DNA from 2 places in the Desulfosporosinus sp. BICA1-9 genome. Region 2 is predicted to be linked to the other one. Evidence: riboswitches for the same ligand, from Rfam matches in the RefSeq annotation. Region 2 holds a riboswitch; the other holds the start of a gene.
What was found. Region 2 has a riboswitch for lysine ahead of lysA (diaminopimelate decarboxylase). Riboswitches for the same ligand answer to the same signal wherever they lie in the genome.
Positions count from the first base shown of each region.

Region 1: linked by a shared signal. The riboswitch ahead of dapA (4-hydroxy-tetrahydrodipicolinate synthase) and the one ahead of lysA (diaminopimelate decarboxylase) in region 2 are both predicted to bind lysine.

Region 1 covers NZ_JUEE01000199.1:10,222-18,619, forward strand. The annotation lists gene JL57_RS24520 (MBL fold metallo-hydrolase) at 1-6, opposite strand, end outside; partial or broken gene JL57_RS36615 (DNA-binding response regulator) at 85-162, opposite strand; partial or broken gene JL57_RS24525 (3-hydroxyacyl-CoA dehydrogenase NAD-binding domain-containing protein) at 176-322, opposite strand; gene JL57_RS24530 (acyl-CoA dehydrogenase family protein) at 357-1,142, opposite strand; partial or broken gene JL57_RS35450 (enoyl-CoA hydratase-related protein) at 1,220-1,357, opposite strand; gene JL57_RS24535 (enoyl-CoA hydratase/isomerase family protein) at 1,480-2,250, opposite strand; gene JL57_RS24540 (enoyl-CoA hydratase/isomerase family protein) at 2,269-3,000, opposite strand; gene JL57_RS35455 (hypothetical protein) at 3,591-4,091, opposite strand; gene JL57_RS35460 (hypothetical protein) at 4,119-4,487, opposite strand; gene dapA (4-hydroxy-tetrahydrodipicolinate synthase) at 4,964-5,839, opposite strand; lysine riboswitch at 6,106-6,280, opposite strand; gene sfsA (DNA/RNA nuclease SfsA) at 6,670-7,356, shown strand; gene tnpA (IS200/IS605 family transposase) at 7,957-8,364, shown strand; partial or broken gene JL57_RS36620 (helix-turn-helix domain-containing protein) at 8,371-8,398, shown strand, end outside.
Region 2 covers NZ_JUEE01000206.1:6,575-14,972, forward strand. The annotation lists gene JL57_RS25445 (PspC domain-containing protein) at 1-439, opposite strand, end outside; gene JL57_RS25450 (hypothetical protein) at 631-972, opposite strand; gene JL57_RS25455 (LCP family protein) at 1,138-2,250, opposite strand; gene JL57_RS25460 (hypothetical protein) at 2,541-2,915, shown strand; gene lysA (diaminopimelate decarboxylase) at 2,984-4,318, opposite strand; lysine riboswitch at 4,429-4,617, opposite strand; gene JL57_RS25470 (acyl-CoA dehydratase activase) at 4,754-5,779, opposite strand; gene JL57_RS25475 (acyl-CoA dehydratase activase-related protein) at 5,766-6,917, opposite strand; gene JL57_RS25480 (acyl-CoA dehydratase activase-related protein) at 6,859-7,998, opposite strand.

The DNA of each region.
Region 1 (8,398 bases), on a different contig from region 2:
AAGCATCCCTAATAGTCCTAATCCGATAACTTCCCGTCTGGTGTATTTTTTGTTTGACAGAAGGTTAGTTAGTTCTTGCCTCCGCCCAAGTAAACGTTCATACCGGGCTAGATGTGCTTTAACACGGGCCATTAATTCTCCCGGGATGAACGGCTTGGTTATCTCCTTTACTTAAATTCTTCACAATGACCTCACGGGCTTTGATCAATACTTCCCTGCTGATGTCGTTAAGTTGGACTTGATATCCTCCCTGGGCACAAACCTGAGCTATTCCACGACCCATTATACCGGAGCCAATCACTGTTACTAGCTTGATTTCCATACTTCCTCTTCTCCTATTCACTCACAAATGTGATCTAGATGGCATACTCTTTAAGCAATTGAGCGGCTACAATCCCTTTCTGAATTTCCGCTGTCCCTTCATAGATCCTGGTGATGCGTGCATCACGATAATATCTTTCGATGGGCAACTCCCTCATATAACCCATACCACCGAAGACTTGCAGGGCTTTGTCAGCTACCCGGCAATAAGCCTCAGCAGCATAGTACTTGACCATAGCTGCTTCCTTAATCACTTTCATATCCACTATAAAAGCCGTAATCCCTTTGGATCCTTTAGCTTTGTCGGTAACTGCCATTACAGTGAAGACACCGGCAATAGGGGCGTTGGTAATAAAATGTTTGGTCCCATTGAGAACATAGCGGTCACCTTTCAATTCCGCTTTAGTACTGATATTCGAGGCGTCTGATCCGGCGTTGGGCTCAGTTAAGGCAAAGGCTCCTATTTTCTCTCCAGAGGCCATGTCAGGAAGATACTTTTGCTTCTGTGCTTCAGTTCCCAAATCCACAATTCCAACCGAACCGATCCCGTTATGGGCTCCAAGCAAAGTGGTAAAGCCATTGTTAGTTCGGCCAAGTTGCTCGAAAACGAGGCATTTCCCGACCATGCCAATGCCGGTTCCACCATATTCTGCTGGAATGCTCAGCCCAAATAGGCCCATTTCTTTGGACTCGTTAATTATTTCATCCGGTATCCGATCTTCTTCTTCGATCTGCTGACCACGGGGATCTACTTTCTTATCAACGAAATTCTTGACGACTTTGCTCAACATTTCCAGTTCTTCGGAGAAACTAAAATCCATGTCTTCACTCCCTTTTAACCTTTTCGTTGTCCTTCGACTTAGGTTAGGTCTCCAGGATTACCGAAGGTCCAGCTCTTTTAACGTCCCTGAAAGTTTGGCTTACGCTTTTCTAAAAACGCCTGTATCCCTTCCTTTTTGTCTTCCGTAGCACATAAAATGCTAAAGCATTTATTCTTATACTGCAGGCCGGCTTCAAGGTCCATGCGCAAACCTTTCACGGTAGGCATCAGCAAATAGTTCTTTCTCACCTTTATCCGGGAAATCGCCATATTTTGTTTGCCCTGCTCCCACTATAGCTACAGGCTTCATTTTTTTATCTCCTCCCACACTACTCCGCTTAGCAACATTTGAACTCTGGTTTCCTCTTTTCCAAGAAGGCATTAATCCCTTCGAGGTGATCAGCAGAGCCAAACACAACTGCTTGCCCTAAACGCTCTAAGGCCTGGGCAGTGTGCATATCCACATCTACCCCGTTATTGATCACAAATTTTGCTAACTGCAAGACAAGGGGACTTTTTTGCGCCATTTCCCGTGCCATTTGCAAAGCGGTTTCCATCAGGTTGTTAGGATCAACCACCATATTAACCAATCCGATTCTTTCTGCTTCAGAAGCGCTGATTATTTTCCCCGTAAAAATCATCTCTTTGGCTTTTCCCAGTCCAATTAAACGCGTCAGACGCTGGGTGCCACCTGCTCCCGGCAAAATACCCACATTAATCTCTGTCTGACCGAATTTAGCGGTGTCACAGCAAATTCGGATATCGCAGGCCAAGGCCAACTCCAGTCCCCCACCAAGAGCATAACCATTAATAGCTGCTATAGTTGGCTTATTGATAGTGGCAACTTGATCTACAATCCTTTGGTAATCAGCCCGGAAAGTAGCAGCCACGTCACGTTCCTTCAACGCCTTCAAATCTGCACCTGCCACAAATGCCTTGTCCCCAGCCCCGGTGAGTATGATTACCTGTACCTGGGGATCATCACCTAATTCCGTAAAAGCATCCAGCAGCGCATACCAAGCCGATTGGTTAAGTGCATTTCTAACTTCAGGCCGGTTAACGGTCACTATACCTAAACGTTCTTCTCGTCTGACCTCGATTTCAGCCACAGTGACTCCCCCTATTTCTTATTGACCAAAATTTGGCTTTCTCTTTTCCAAAAAAGCTCTAACTCCCTCTTGAAAATCTTGGGACATAAAACATAAGCCCTGGGCGTAAGCTTCTTCCTCAAGTATCTGATCGAGGGTACTTTCTAATGATCTATTGATGATTCCTTTTGCTAAACCATTCGCCAGTGCCGGTCCTTTAACCAATTTCTCTGCCAGCTTCTTTACTTCCGTATCAAGATCACTTAGCGGTACAACCCAATTTACTAAGCCAATTCGTTCCGCTTCTCTGGCATCAATAATCTGCCAGGTAAAGATTAATTCTTTTGCTTTTGCTAGGCCAACCCGGCGAGGCAAGTAATATAGTCCTCCCAAATCAGGAACCAGGCCGAGTCTTCCGAAAGGTTGGCCAAAAGTCGCTTCTTCAGCAGCAATGATAAAATCACAAGCCAGCGCCAAGTTGCAGCCTGCTCCAATGGCCGGCCCATTAACAGCGGCTATTACCAATTTGTTCATCCCATTAATGCATTTAATCAGCCTGCCGACCTTTTGCATTCTCGCCCTGCCTTCGGCCGGGGTAAATTCTTTGTTCATTGCTTTGATATCACCGCCGGAACAGAAAGCCCTGCCTCGACCAGTAATGACCACAACTCGGACCTCGTCATCCTTTTCTGCCGCTAGCAATGCCTCCAGCATCTCTTCGCGCATATTGATATTTAGAGCATTTAAGCTCTCCGGGATGTTCAGCTCAATGGCAGTATATTTCCATCCTTGTTAACTATTATCTTTTTTTCCATGGCGTCCTGTCCTCTCGTAAAAAATTATCGATACTCCCAGTTTACAACCCTTAACACAGCACTTCGTTCTCTAGGGGGGCACATTTATAGAGAAATTTTACTGATAACTGCATAACATTTGAAGCCTATTTTTCGAGCAATAATTGTCTTCATAATTTCTTTTCCTCCTTGTTTCTTATGGTTTAATTTATCTAAACTAACATCCTCTGTACTCGGGTATTCTCCACCTCCATTCTAGGGCTTCGATAAACCTCCAAGTAGAACCCCTAGTTCATGATTCACATTCCAACGTCAATCTTCCTCACTATCTTAGGTCGATCTTTAACTTCTTTTTTGGCAACAGTATCTTGCATATAATACCAATAATGAATTACCCCAACCAATGGAACGAGTGGATATTTATAGTAATCTAAAAATTTTAAATATTAAGACATTTTTTTATAGACTATAGCATTATTTGATAAAATCTGACTAAGCATGACTTTGTTTTATTTACTTGTGCGTCATCAATAATGTGATTTTCAATTTACTCTATAAATTTTTCCTTTACCGTAAGAGGCCGCTCGATGATCTCGTAGGCGGTTTTGAAGATAGTATCGGCGGCTTCGAGGTGTGCTTGTAACAAAATCTCCTGCTTGCTCTTATAGTAATTTCAGATCTATACTTCATCAGATATAGTCGTCTTAATTCATCAAAGCCAGAATCCGGTTCTCTCAATAACACAGCAACTTCATTTAAAACTATCACTTGAGCAGATGGAATGTTTTTTACCTCCATGCTGGAATCCGAGGTAACCGGTGGTTGTTCCCAATAAACATGCTCATTGCCTAATACGGAAGCTAAATCATGGCAGAGTACACTGAGAATGGGATGTGCTCCCCACCATTCCGGAACACCATAACTAGAAGGATTTAATTTATCGTCCTTATACCGGAGCCATACATCTCCAGAAAACTCAAACTGTTCCGGAGAGAAGTCCACCATTTTCCTATCCGGATCAACAAGCAGCCAGCGCTGTTCAGGTTCATGCCAAACTTCGCAGATCACATGATAGATATGATGCTCCGGGTAAAGTTATTTGGTGAAACCATAACGAACCCGGACCGGGATACCCCGGTTCTTCAAAATAGAGGCAAGCAGGATCGAATGATACCTGCATGACAAAATTAACCGTTCTTCCGGTTTGCGGTTATAAACCAGGCCTGCCGAATTATAGCTGAGCAAGCCGTTCAAAATCGATTCTACAGTGGGATACTTCTCATCTTCATTTTTTCTTTCCGGCGGCATTTGCTGACGATAAAGCGGCAAATCAGCAATAGGATGAATTAACTGGGATTTAATGAATTGGCAAAGCTCCTCGAGAGAATCAGAAATTCCTGCATACATTTTTTCCTTCGAACCTGGATCGGTATAGAATCCGTAGCGTTTATAAAATTCCAACATTAACCTCTCTCCTTGTTTTTACTCACCAAAAATTAAATTGCAAAAACAAATACACTAAAACAGATAATTGGAATTTAAAAACAAATTCCATAGTTAAAGACAATAAGATTGCCCTCCATTTTAAAATTGTGCAAATTTGAACTTTTATAGCTTTCTACAAAATTTAACCAATTCCTTTAGAAGGCTAAATATTTTCTCATAAAGATGCTGTAAGATTTACTTTTCGGTAACGGAGGATATATCAAGGCCTATTAGAGCAGTTATGAAAACATGGTGATTCTCCTTTCATGTTGAAAATAGCTAATGACGGAAGCTATTGATAGTGTTTTTTTCGATTTCGTGTGTCAAGACAGACGATCGTCGCATTACAGATAAACACTCACCTTTTTACTCAAAAAGGTGAGTGTTTATTTAGGGGCTGGGATAGACTTAACAAGGAAGTGTATTGACTGGCATCAGTTGATGGATAAAGGCTATTAACCTTTAATTTGGCGGTATAAATCATCTAGAAAAGCTTTTTCTTTTTCGATAGCATCGACCAAAGGTAGTCTAACTCCGCCAGCCTTAATCCCGTGATACTTTAACAGGTATTTGATCGGTACAGGGTTTGTGGTAACGAAAATTCCCTTGAACATGGGAAGAAGCTTCAAATGCCATTTCAAAGCCGTTTGAGTATCCCCCGCAAACCACGCGTCGAGCATGCTTCTCATTTCGTCACCAATGACGTGTCCTGCAACGCTGATGATACCAGTGCAGCCCAAAGCCAGCATCGGCAAAGTTTGAGAGTCATCGCCGCTATACATGGCAAAGTTCTCAGGCAGAATGCGTTTAAGTTCGCTGACCTGATCCATCATTCCGCACGCTTCCTTAAGTGCTGTTATGTTGGGAATTTCGCTGAGTCTGAGCACAGTTTCCGGGAGCATATTGACGGAAGATCTACTCGGGATATTGTAAAGCATTAGTGGTAGCGGGGTCGCAGCGGCTATTTTACGGAAATGCTGATATAAACCCTCTTGTGACGGTTTGTTATAATAGGGTACGACCGCCATCAGCCCGTCTACTCCGACTGCTGCAGCTTTTTTGGCTAACGTTACACTTGCCTCAGTCGTATTTGAGCCTATTCCGGCAATTACGACAGCCCGTGATCCAACGGTCTCTTTAACCACCTTGAATAATTCGATTTTTTCTTCAGTTGAAATTGTCGGAGACTCCCCAGTTGTCCCTGCGACGACAATACCATCATTCCCATGTTCAACCAAGTGTAAAGCTAAATGCTTTGCTTCTTCATAATCAACCTCTAAACACTCATTCATGGGTGTGACCATAGCAGTTAGAATTCTTCCAAATGACATATTCCCACTCCTTACTTCTTATTACTCTTAATATAATTTTGCTTTATTAGAGCGTCTAACTTATCAGCTTAGGTTTTATCAGTATCCAGCCAGATTAGTTCTATTTAAGGACAACCCCCACCAACTACGATACGTTTGCCATGATAACCTCCATACTATGTGTTAATTTTTGTTACAAAACATAAAAAACAAGGCGTAGATTAAACTAACGCCTTGTTTTAAACAAAATTAAATAATTAAAAAAATTAATAATTAAATAATGCACACAAAACGATAGCTCTTCACCGAAAAACGGTGACAATTCAAGGACTCTTAATCCGGGAACCAGGCATGGATTTAAGAGAAATCCACCCTTCGGAGCCATCCCCTTTCGCTAAGGATCAAAGGTTTCTCTCCAACCTCATCTTAGCTACTCTTGTTTGACCCACCTCTATCTTCTGTTATTCAACTAGTTTGATTATAGCGAAAATCAGCATGATGTGCAATCGTTTATTTATTTAATTTGGTGTATACTTCCAATAGATCATTATCCTATTCAGTAGGATCAGCGATACACTAACTCCTAAACTAAAGACCAGCTTCTTGTACTTGTGGAACCTGATACAATATTATAAAGGTAATCTACCCCTTGCTTAAAGGGATATTTCTCAAATTACTCCTGATGATCTGTCGTAAGTCAAGAAAAATGCTAATACAGTTATAAACCCTTAGATCACAAAGGGATGGGTCTGGAATGAAGTAGAACCAGAAGTACCTTCTTTGTATTCTCATTCTAGAAAAATTAAGACTATCAGGAAGGCCATGATTTATTAGATAAAGGGGGTCCAAGATTGAAGTATACATCCGTTAAAGTTGCTAAATTTATAAGACGGCCAAATAGATTTATTGCTCATGTGATAGTTGACAATAAGGAAGAAATTGTTCATGTTAAAAATACGGGACGGTGCAGAGAAATACTACAGGAAGGAACTACGGTGATTTTGGAAGAAGCAAAAACCTCGATGCGGAAGACAAAGTACTCAATTATAGCCGCATATAAAGGAGATGTCCTGATCAATATCGATTCACAAATCCCCAATATGGTTGTATATCATGGTATAAAGGAGGGGAAAATCAAGGAAATTCCTTATGTTACAAAGCTGTCCAAAGAGATTGTATACGGTAATTCAAGATTTGATTTGTACTTTGAAACTAAAGATCAGAAAGGGTTTATAGAAGTAAAAGGAGTAACACTTGAAACCGAAGGTATTGCCATGTTCCCAGATGCTCCTACTCAGAGGGGCTGTAAGCATATTTATGAAATGATCAAAGCTGTTGAAGAAGGGTATGCAGGTTTCATTTTCTTTCTCATCCAGATGAAGGGCATAAAATATTTTACACCTTATGAGTTAAGGGATCCGGACTTTGCTAAGGCGCTGAAGCTTGCAATTGAAAAAGGAGTGACGGTCCTGGCCTATGATTCTATAGTCTATGAAGACGAGATAACCATAGGAACTCCGGTAGAAGTTCGTTATTGATAAACGAAACATTATTTATTAAAATTCATACTACAACCGAGCAATTGAATATTGGTCCTTATTCCCTCGTCCCAACTGCATCCTATTTCAACTTAAAGGCAAGAATATCTCCACCCGTACCCCACGCTTACTTCGATTTGTTGCGGATATCCTCCCCCCGTGTTGATCAAGGATACGGTGCACAACGGATAATTCAACTTCCACACGAGATAAAAGTGGCTGAGGATTAAATCCTCGGCCACTTTTATTGTCTAAACGAAAACCACCTGCTATGCAGGTGGTTCCAAAAAGCTTTAGCTATGAGTAGCGTTTACGGGTGAGCCAGTAGAAAAGAACAAGAAAAAATAGCCCCACAACCCCTTTAGGGGTAGTTCGGGGCGGAGTGCGGTTGGCGGAACTTTCAGTAAGCCTTTAGGCTCAGCCTGTACCCAGCCCTTATAGGGCTAGAGCAAACCACCCGCTGAGCGGGTGGAAGTGATTCATGAGGCTATATGAAATTTACCACTTGTTGCCGTAAAGCCCCTAGTTTCAACTATGGGGATATAAGGCAATTCTAACATTTTGTTGTATTATATACATACGTTTAGTATAATATTAAGTATGGAAGTAAAATACAAATCTAACAACAACATTGTTTACTCATGCAAGTACCATGTGGTTTGGTGTCCAAAATACCGCAGGAAAGTTTTGGTCGGTCAAATTGAAGTTTGCTTAAAGGAGTTGATAAGGGAGATATGCGAAGAACTTCAGTCTGAGCTAATAGAACTGGAGATTATGCCTGACCACGTGCATCTTCAAATTGAAGTAGATCCTCAATTCGGGGTTCATAAGGTGATCAAAGCGATCAAAGGAAAAACGTCGAGAATACTTAGAAAGGAATTCAAAGAACTCACCACTAAATTGCCAACCTTATGGACTAATTCCTATTTTATTTCTACCGTTGGTGGTGCGCCGTTAGCTATTGTGAAGCAGTATATCGAAAGTCAGAAGGTTTCTGAAAGAAGGTAGCAATCGTTGCATAAAGCCTTTAAATTTAGACTGT
Region 2 (8,398 bases):
TAAAAACGATGGCAAGTCCAATAATAATTAGAAGTAAAGGCCACATTTTGCTCATATTGAACCAAATCGGAAACCAGCGTTCAAGTAAAAAAAATCCTCCTAGGATCACCAACACTCCACCCGCCATTTTCGAGCGGTTCTCATGATTTTCCTGCTTATCAAAATCAGTAGCAACCTCTTCCACATCGGAGACGACTTGTTTAACAAAATCCCCAACTTCACGCTTTTGGTCCCCGGAATACCCGAATTGTCCTGCGGGATCAACTGGTATAATTATCCACGCAACTAGATATGCTGGAAAACCAACCCCTCCTGCAAACAAAGCTACTAAGGCAATGAGCCGCACTAGGGTGACATCGACACGAAAATAATCAGCAAGCCCTCCACAAACCCCTCCGATCATCTTTTCTCGTACAGAACGGTATACCTTTTCAGTCATGTTCATATCCTCCTATAATCCTTACTTGATTTTTTATCTACACTCTTAATACGATTGAAAAACTTCTTTTGTTTCACGTAGGAGCAAATATTTCTCAAAATTTTTTCAAAAGACTTGTCATTTCCAATCCAATACGAAGAAAACCTCAAACCCATAAGAGGCTTGAGGTTTTCTTCTTTAAATTTATCAGTTTAGATACTAGTATTAATCTCTTCGGTTGCTTGTTCAATCTCTTCAGCAGACATCCCGTCTTTAGTCAAATTGAATTTAATCGCATCTGCCCAGAATGCACATTTTGCACTCATTTTCTTGAATGTTTTAGCATTAACTTTGCTTGCTTTGGCTCTGGCATCCGCATTTGATTGAACAATCGTACAAATATAGAGTGCTTTAACACGAGCGTCCTTATCAAGATCGCTAAACGTTTGGTTCAGTTCTGAAATCAGTTGACGATAATAGTCCGAAAACTCTTCAAAAGGAATTTCAGTTTCCATGTGCAAGTATTCTTTCAAACTTTCAAGTAGCTTATCCAATGTCCACCCTCCAAAAAATTGCCTTCTAAGTCTTAAATCTCATATAGTATACAACTGATTATATAAAATGACAAGATGACAAGTTAATTCGACCCTTTTACTCTAAAATCCTCTGAATCTTTGAATGAAACCTCAAGAGCTTATCTGGTGGGTAAATGCTAAGGCTCATTCGTCCTGCTCAAGATCCGTCCCCTCAAAATTAAAGAACACCGAAGTCGTCTTCCCCTCTTCCAAAAGACGTTTTACTACAACCTTTGCCTTCTGAGGGTTCACTCGCCAATAACTAATCTCGTTTTCAATCATAAAATTTCCTGGTAAAGTTTGAGATGTAATATCTAGTGTGTCGTAACTAAGTAGAAGATTGGCTAGCGACCACAGTTGTCCTATTGAAAGATCGGTTTCTACGGACTTAGCCATCTGAGTAATCAACGCTGGTAGTTTTGGTACGGTTTTCATTTGTAAAAATTCCTTTTCCATGGCCTTTATGACAGCCTGTTGACGAGTTGCTCTTGTTATATCCCCCAAGTTATCTTGTCGAAACCGTGCGTATTGTAAAGCTTGTGTTCCATTTAAACGTTGAGGCCCTTTACAAAGGTTTATGACACCATCTACTTTGTCTCCAGTGAGGTAATACATGTCTTTCTCTACTGTGAGACTTATCCCTCCCAAAATATCTATAATTGTCTTAAATCCAGTAAAGTTTGTCAGCATATACCCATCTATAGTCTGACCAGTTAGTTCTTCAAGCAAGGCCTCTGTTGTTTTAAGTCCTTTCCCTAACCGCGCAGCGGCGTTAATTTTCTCCTTTCCATAGCCTGGTATCATAACTTGGGTGTCGCGAGGTATGGACAGGAGGGTAACTTTACCGTTCAGTGTATTGATACTTGCCATTAGAAGCGTATCGGTGTTGCTCAGGGATTTTTTACCAGTTCTTTGATCGACTCCGACTAAAAGTACGGTAAAATGTTGTTTAGCAAAGGAAGATATGGAGCCAGCAGGCTCTTCAATCGGATCTTCGATCGGCTCTTCAGTAGGCTCTTCAACTACTATAGCGTTATTTTCAACACTTGTTTGTTGCGGGGTTTCTCCATCCCTCCGTTCAAAATCGTCTTTAGCAGTTACATGACTAAGTGGTTTGTTTTCTTTTCCTAGAACCTGGCCTACTAAACCAACAACCATAACCAAACTGACTCCTATAAAAAATCCAATTAAGAGGCTATTTTTATAGGATTTTAAGATCCGGAAAATCTTCTGCACATACCTCTTATTCTCGTACATCCGAATCCACTCCATTCCAAAGCTTTTCCTTTAGCATCAAACATTCTGCCTTGAAATATTCCGGCTAACCATAAAAAATATAAAAAAATGTCTCTCTTCTAAATTAGGAGACTGGGAGTAAATTGTTTTTGGAAAATGAAATTCCGATCTAGAAATGTTATTTTTCCATCACAGTTGTCATTATGTTAAAATTTTACATATACTGGTGTAAACCTTACTTCTTGCTTATTTAGGCTAACTAAGTGAGTCATAAACTTGCTTTGATAGATGATAAAAGGGGGGGACTATCATTGAACCATGGCTATTCCCGCGGAAATTTCCGTGCCTATACTCCTGTATTGAGAAATCCTGGCCTCTTCCACCAAAACACCGTGCTTTCCTCCCCAACAAATTATGCTGCTAACTATGTCCCGCCACTAGAAAGCAATTATTATTACTATCCTTCGCCCTATTCACCGCAAGCTCAATACATCGTTCCATCTCCTATGAATTATTCACCACAGTTGACCTTCTCCTCTTATTCAATGCCAGCCTATTCTTATGCACCGACGGTCTCTTCTAAAGGGTTAGCCCTTATTCTAATTGCAACCCTTATTTTAGTGGCTCTGGATCTAATCATAGTACGTCCCCAAAAATTAAGGTCCGAGGTTCGAAGCCATATCTGATTTATTGTCAAAAAGAGGACCCGTAGCGTGAATTGAACACGTACGGGTCCTCTTTCCTCTTTATACAACTATCGACTTGCCATCTGCAGATACTTCAAACGCTCTGGCAAACGATCATTTCGAAGTAAGTCTGAATAGGTTTCACGTTTGACAATCACATCTGCTTGACCGTTCTTTACCAGAACTACCTCAGGCCTTGTAAGGCGATTGTAATTCGAGGACATGGAATAGTTATAGGCACCCGTCGACGAAACAGCCAGTAGATCACTAGGCTGGACTTTTGGCAAATCAAGATCCCAAATCAGCATGTCTCCGGACTCGCAACACTTTCCAGTAATAGAAACAAGTTCAGCCGCCTCTTCATTGGCGCGATTGGCAAGAACCGCTTCGTAGCGAGCTTGATAAAGAGAAGGTCTGGGGTTGTCGGCCATACCTCCATCGACGGCAACATATTTCCGAATTCCAGGAATCTCTTTGCTGGATCCGATGGTGTAAATTGTTGTTCCAGCCGTTCCCACAATTGAACGACCTGGTTCAACAATAATTTTAGGACGAGGAAAACTCTGATTTAAACAAGCTTCCTCTAGAGCATCCTGAACTGTTTTTGCATAATCTGCAATTTGAGCAGGATCATCTCCTGAGGCATAATAGATTCCAAAGCCTCCGCCAAGATTTAACTCTTGGAGAAGACAACCAGTACGCATGTGCATAGCTGCCATATACTCAATCATGACCTGAACTTCATGCCGGAAAGATTCTAATTCGAAAATCTGCGATCCAATATGGGCATGAAGCCCTTTCAGCACCAAGTTAGAAGAGGATAAAGCTAAATCTAAGGCTCGATTAGCTGTACCGTCGGATAAGGTGAAACCAAATTTTGAATCGATCTGACCCGTCTGAATGTATTCATGGGTATGGGCTTCGATCCCCGGTGTCACACGAAGAAGGATGTTGACTTGTTGGTTTAGTTCTGCAGCTAAATCATTGAGCACGCTCATCTCATAAAAGTTATCCACTACAATTCGTCCCACACCAGCTTTAATGGCCATGGTCAATTCTTCTCGAGATTTATTATTTCCGTGAAAATAAATGCGTCCAGCTGTAAAGTTGGCTTGCAGGGCTGTATAGAGTTCTCCTCCTGAGACAACATCCAACCCCAATCCTTCTTCCTCAATTATTCGACACATAGCCAAGGTGGAAAATGCTTTAGACGCATAAATGACCTCTGTATTATCTAAACCTTCAACAAACGAACTATAATACTGGCGACAAATATCCCGGATATGGGCTTCATCCATGACATATAAAGGGGTTCCAAATTGTTTGGCTAATTCTACTGTATCACAACCGCCAATTTCAAGATGCCCCTGTTCATTAATTAATTGTGTGCCGTGCAGCCTCATTTTCTCTTCCTCCCGTTTCTCAAATAAATTATTACATCAATTAAAAATGGCAACAGAAGGAGGTCCTCTGTTGCCATACAAGATGCACGGAACAATGACCCTCTTCTCCTGTTGTGAGTAGTTCTCCACACGATGATAAGATCAAAAGCATCGTGTGACAGTCCTGCAGTTCTTTACTACAGACCCAGCACCAAAAAGCACGCCTTTTTGGGCTTCGGCGAATTTCCCTTTCCCATGAATTCATCGGTGTTCGCAACCTTCTTCATGGTACTCTTGTCATCCGCGCCTCTACCACACCCCCAAAGAGATGAGGTATTATGAATTTCCATCCATTAATTTTAACAGGAATTCCGACAAACATCAATATCTTCTTTAACTTCTTTATAAACTTTAAGAGCTTTGGGTAAGGCACTCCAATTATCTCTAAGCAATTTTTTATGCTCCTCGTTGTTCCCTTTGCTGATTAATTAAACCAATGTCACTGCTAGCTTCGACAGTAAGAGACCACTTACCACATCGATCTCCCCACCTTGCTAAGCTCACTCCCTCTTGCATAATTTCAACTACCTCACAACGGTTTGCGCACCCAGAACACTCAAAACTCTTAGCTTGAAATTGTGTATCAGCAAGCTGTAACCCGCGAAAGCCAGTTTGACTTTCTGGTCGACTTAGAGCTTTTTCTTGCGCTAAGAAGGCAGCACCTAAGGCGCCCATGACCCCAAAATGTTCTGGTACAATAATTGATTGCCCTAATTCTTCTTCAAAGGCTTTACGTATTCCGGGGTTGGCGGCCACCCCTCCTTGAAAGAAGATCGGTCCTTTAATGTCTTTATTTTTACCTACGTTATTCAGGTAGTTCCTGACCATCGCCATACAGAGTCCCGCTAAAATATCTGGCAGCGAGTGCCCTAACTGTTGTTTATGAATCATATCAGATTCCGCAAAGACAGAGCAGCGCCCAGCAATCTGAACTGGGTTTTTTGATTGGAGGGCTAGTGGTCCAAACTCTTCAATGGGAATACCCAGCCTGGCCGCTTGCTGGTCGAGAAACGAGCCTGTTCCAGCTGCACACACGGTATTCATGGCGAAATCAGAAACCACTCCATCTCGCAGGATAATGATTTTCGAATCCTGACCGCCGATTTCAAGGATGGTTTGCACTTCAGGATTAACCCTTGAAGCTGCTACAGCATGAGCAGTAATTTCATTCTTTACGACGTCAGCACCCAGTAACGTTGCCGCTAGCTGACGCGCACTTCCTGTAGCTCCCACTCCGATGATTTCTGTAGAATTCTGGATTCGAGATCTCAAGAGTTTGATTCCCTCTTGGATCGTTTGCATAGGGCGTCCTTGTGTTCTTAGATAAAGTGCCTCTTGCAAAGTATTGTCTGGGCGCAGCAAGACCATGTTAGTACTTACTGACCCAACGTCAACACCTAGAAAGAATTTATCTTCCCCCAACGCCTAACACTTCCTCTCTTGTTTGTTGAGTTCCTTGCAGCAAGCGCGGTCTTTCCAGAAGGTCAACAAATGCCTCCAAACGGGTTTGTATTCCCGCCTGACCGGTATGTTCATCAACAATTAGCGTCATGATAGGTATCTTGTAGGCTTCTTGAACTTTAGGTAAAATGCTTGCAGCCACAATTTCAGGCATACAAGATAACGGAAAAATCTGAATGATTCCATCAAAGCCTTCCCGAGCGAACTTCACTGCAGCTCCCACTGTTTCTCGACCATGTCCCCCTACAAAATGAGGCAAATAGGGTTTAGCATGCTTTGGATAAGATTTTATTGACCGGTATCCCGGAGCTAGACCTTGAAAGATATGACTCCCCACCCACCCCGAAAGATAGATTGAACGATCAACTTCCACGCCTAATCGACCAAGCTCTTCCTCGATACCTATGGAGGAATACGGATCAAGAATCGTGTATATCTCTCCGACAATTCCAATTCGCAGTGGTTTATCGTATCCATTATCGAAGAAAACCCTCTTCGCTTGGCGTTCACGAATGCTCTCTTGTAGCCAATGAACGGTCTCAAAAATTCCTTTTTCAGACATCGTTTGCCCTAATCGACTCTTGGCTTCTTCATAAAGCCTTTCTGTGCTCAAAGAAGAGGGGAGCCTAGGGCGTGCTGCATGAATCAAATCTTCGACTCGATCTAACGCGACACTTTTCAAATAGGTAAATCTCAAAGTCCGTAGAATTTTAGTCCATGAGTTCTTGGTTCCCGCTAAGTAACGGATGCGCTTCGCCAGTCCAAGTAAGCTTCCATTAGGGGGTTCAAGGGTGACTACTTCATAGTCGTATCCGGCATCCCGCAAAATCTGTCGTTCCACTTCCCCATAATATCCAAAGCGGCAGGGCCCAATTCCACCTGTAATTACAATTGTATCTGCCCCTTGATCCGCAGCTTCTAGATAATTGCCAAGATTTAGTTTTAAGGGCAAGCAGGCTGACTCTGGAGCTAACCTAGTTCCCAAATTCAGGGTTCGTTTACTGTTAACCGGCGGGACCACCACCTCAACATTTAGAGATTCAAAGAGTGTTTGAATGACTATCCAAGCGTTCCCCATGTGTGGAAACGTAACCTTCATGGATCCTCCTCCTTTCAACCATGTCCAAAAAGGCCTCTAGCCGAGTAATAAGGCCCGCCTCGCCGCTGTGTTCATCAAGGGTTATCACCATATAGGGTTTATGGTGTTGCCGGGCTTTTCGAGATAATAGTTCTTGCACCATTGAGTCTGTGCCACACCCGAAACAGGTCAAATAGATAATCCCGTGAACCTCTGGATCGGTCACAAACTTGTTGCCAGCACCATAGATGTCCTTAGAGTGACTCCAAAACAACTTTTTGCGCAACCCTAACAAATTAGTCTCAATTTCCTCTTGCTCAACGTGTTGAACTAACTCCACTTCTGCTTTTTGCCGTAGCTTCCTAAGCAGGTTCAAGTTAGCGTAAGTTTCTTGAGTTAAGTAAGAATGTCCAACTAAGGCAATTCTTAACCGATCGGAATCAAGAACCACTTTGGGTTTAACGGTCTTGGCAAGCGGTACATCCGTCGGAAGTGTATAGGGTATCACGGTCATCTTGCCGAACATTCTCTCTTTCCAAGTACGTTGTGTAGATACAGGGGTATTTTGAGGTTTAGGCGAATAATTTGCACTCGCTATCTCACGAATGCTTTCCTCAAAATTCCACTCTCTCCCTCTTGCATCTTGAAACCTTTTTTGCCACTTTTGACCTTCAGCAAAGGCCTTCCGAATATCCGCCTTACTTTTACCCAGTTGTCCCGCCATTTCTGTAAGGTCTTTTAGAACCTGACGTTGACCCTTTCGCCAATTTAACGTGACTGTAAGAACTGGAATCCCAGCAGGAACAGCGGAAAGTAGGCTCTCTGGAATCCCTAAAAATTTAGGACAAGTATAAGTGTCTGCTTCAACACTGACCATTCGGGGTAAGAAAATCCAATCGACCTCCCGCAGGGCTTGGATATGCCCAGCAAGAAGCTTTAAGGGCAAACACGTTTCATCACTGGCACTTTTTAAACCGAGTTCCATGATTCGGCGATGTGTCGGTGGTGAAGTCACAACCTCTATATCTAATTGATGGAAGAAACCAGCCCAAAAGGGGAAATAATCAAAGTAATAAAGCGCCCGAGGAAACCCTATCTTCACTTATCTAGCATCCTTTCATTCATGTTCATCCAAATTTCTAAACCGCCCCTTCTTATAAAGTGACGGGTAGATTTCTCCTCCGCCACAACGAGCATCACAGAGCAGGAAAATCACCTCGCGAAAGACATCAAGGCTCAGAAGCTCACATGCACTCGAATCTCGGTCGCTTCCCGCCATCACGGCGCCTTGCCAATCCACACTGCAGGAGTATGCGTAATGAGTCACCGTGTGGCGATAAGCTCGTTCCTTCGCCACGAAGTATTCATTTTGGGTGTGTGGCTCGGCGATACTCTCCACTGGAGAATATCGTGCTTATCGTCATGGCGGCGCTCTAATCTCGAACGTCCTGTTCGAGTCTTGGCTCCAGCGACACTAGGTCCTCCATGACCGTCGCACCTCG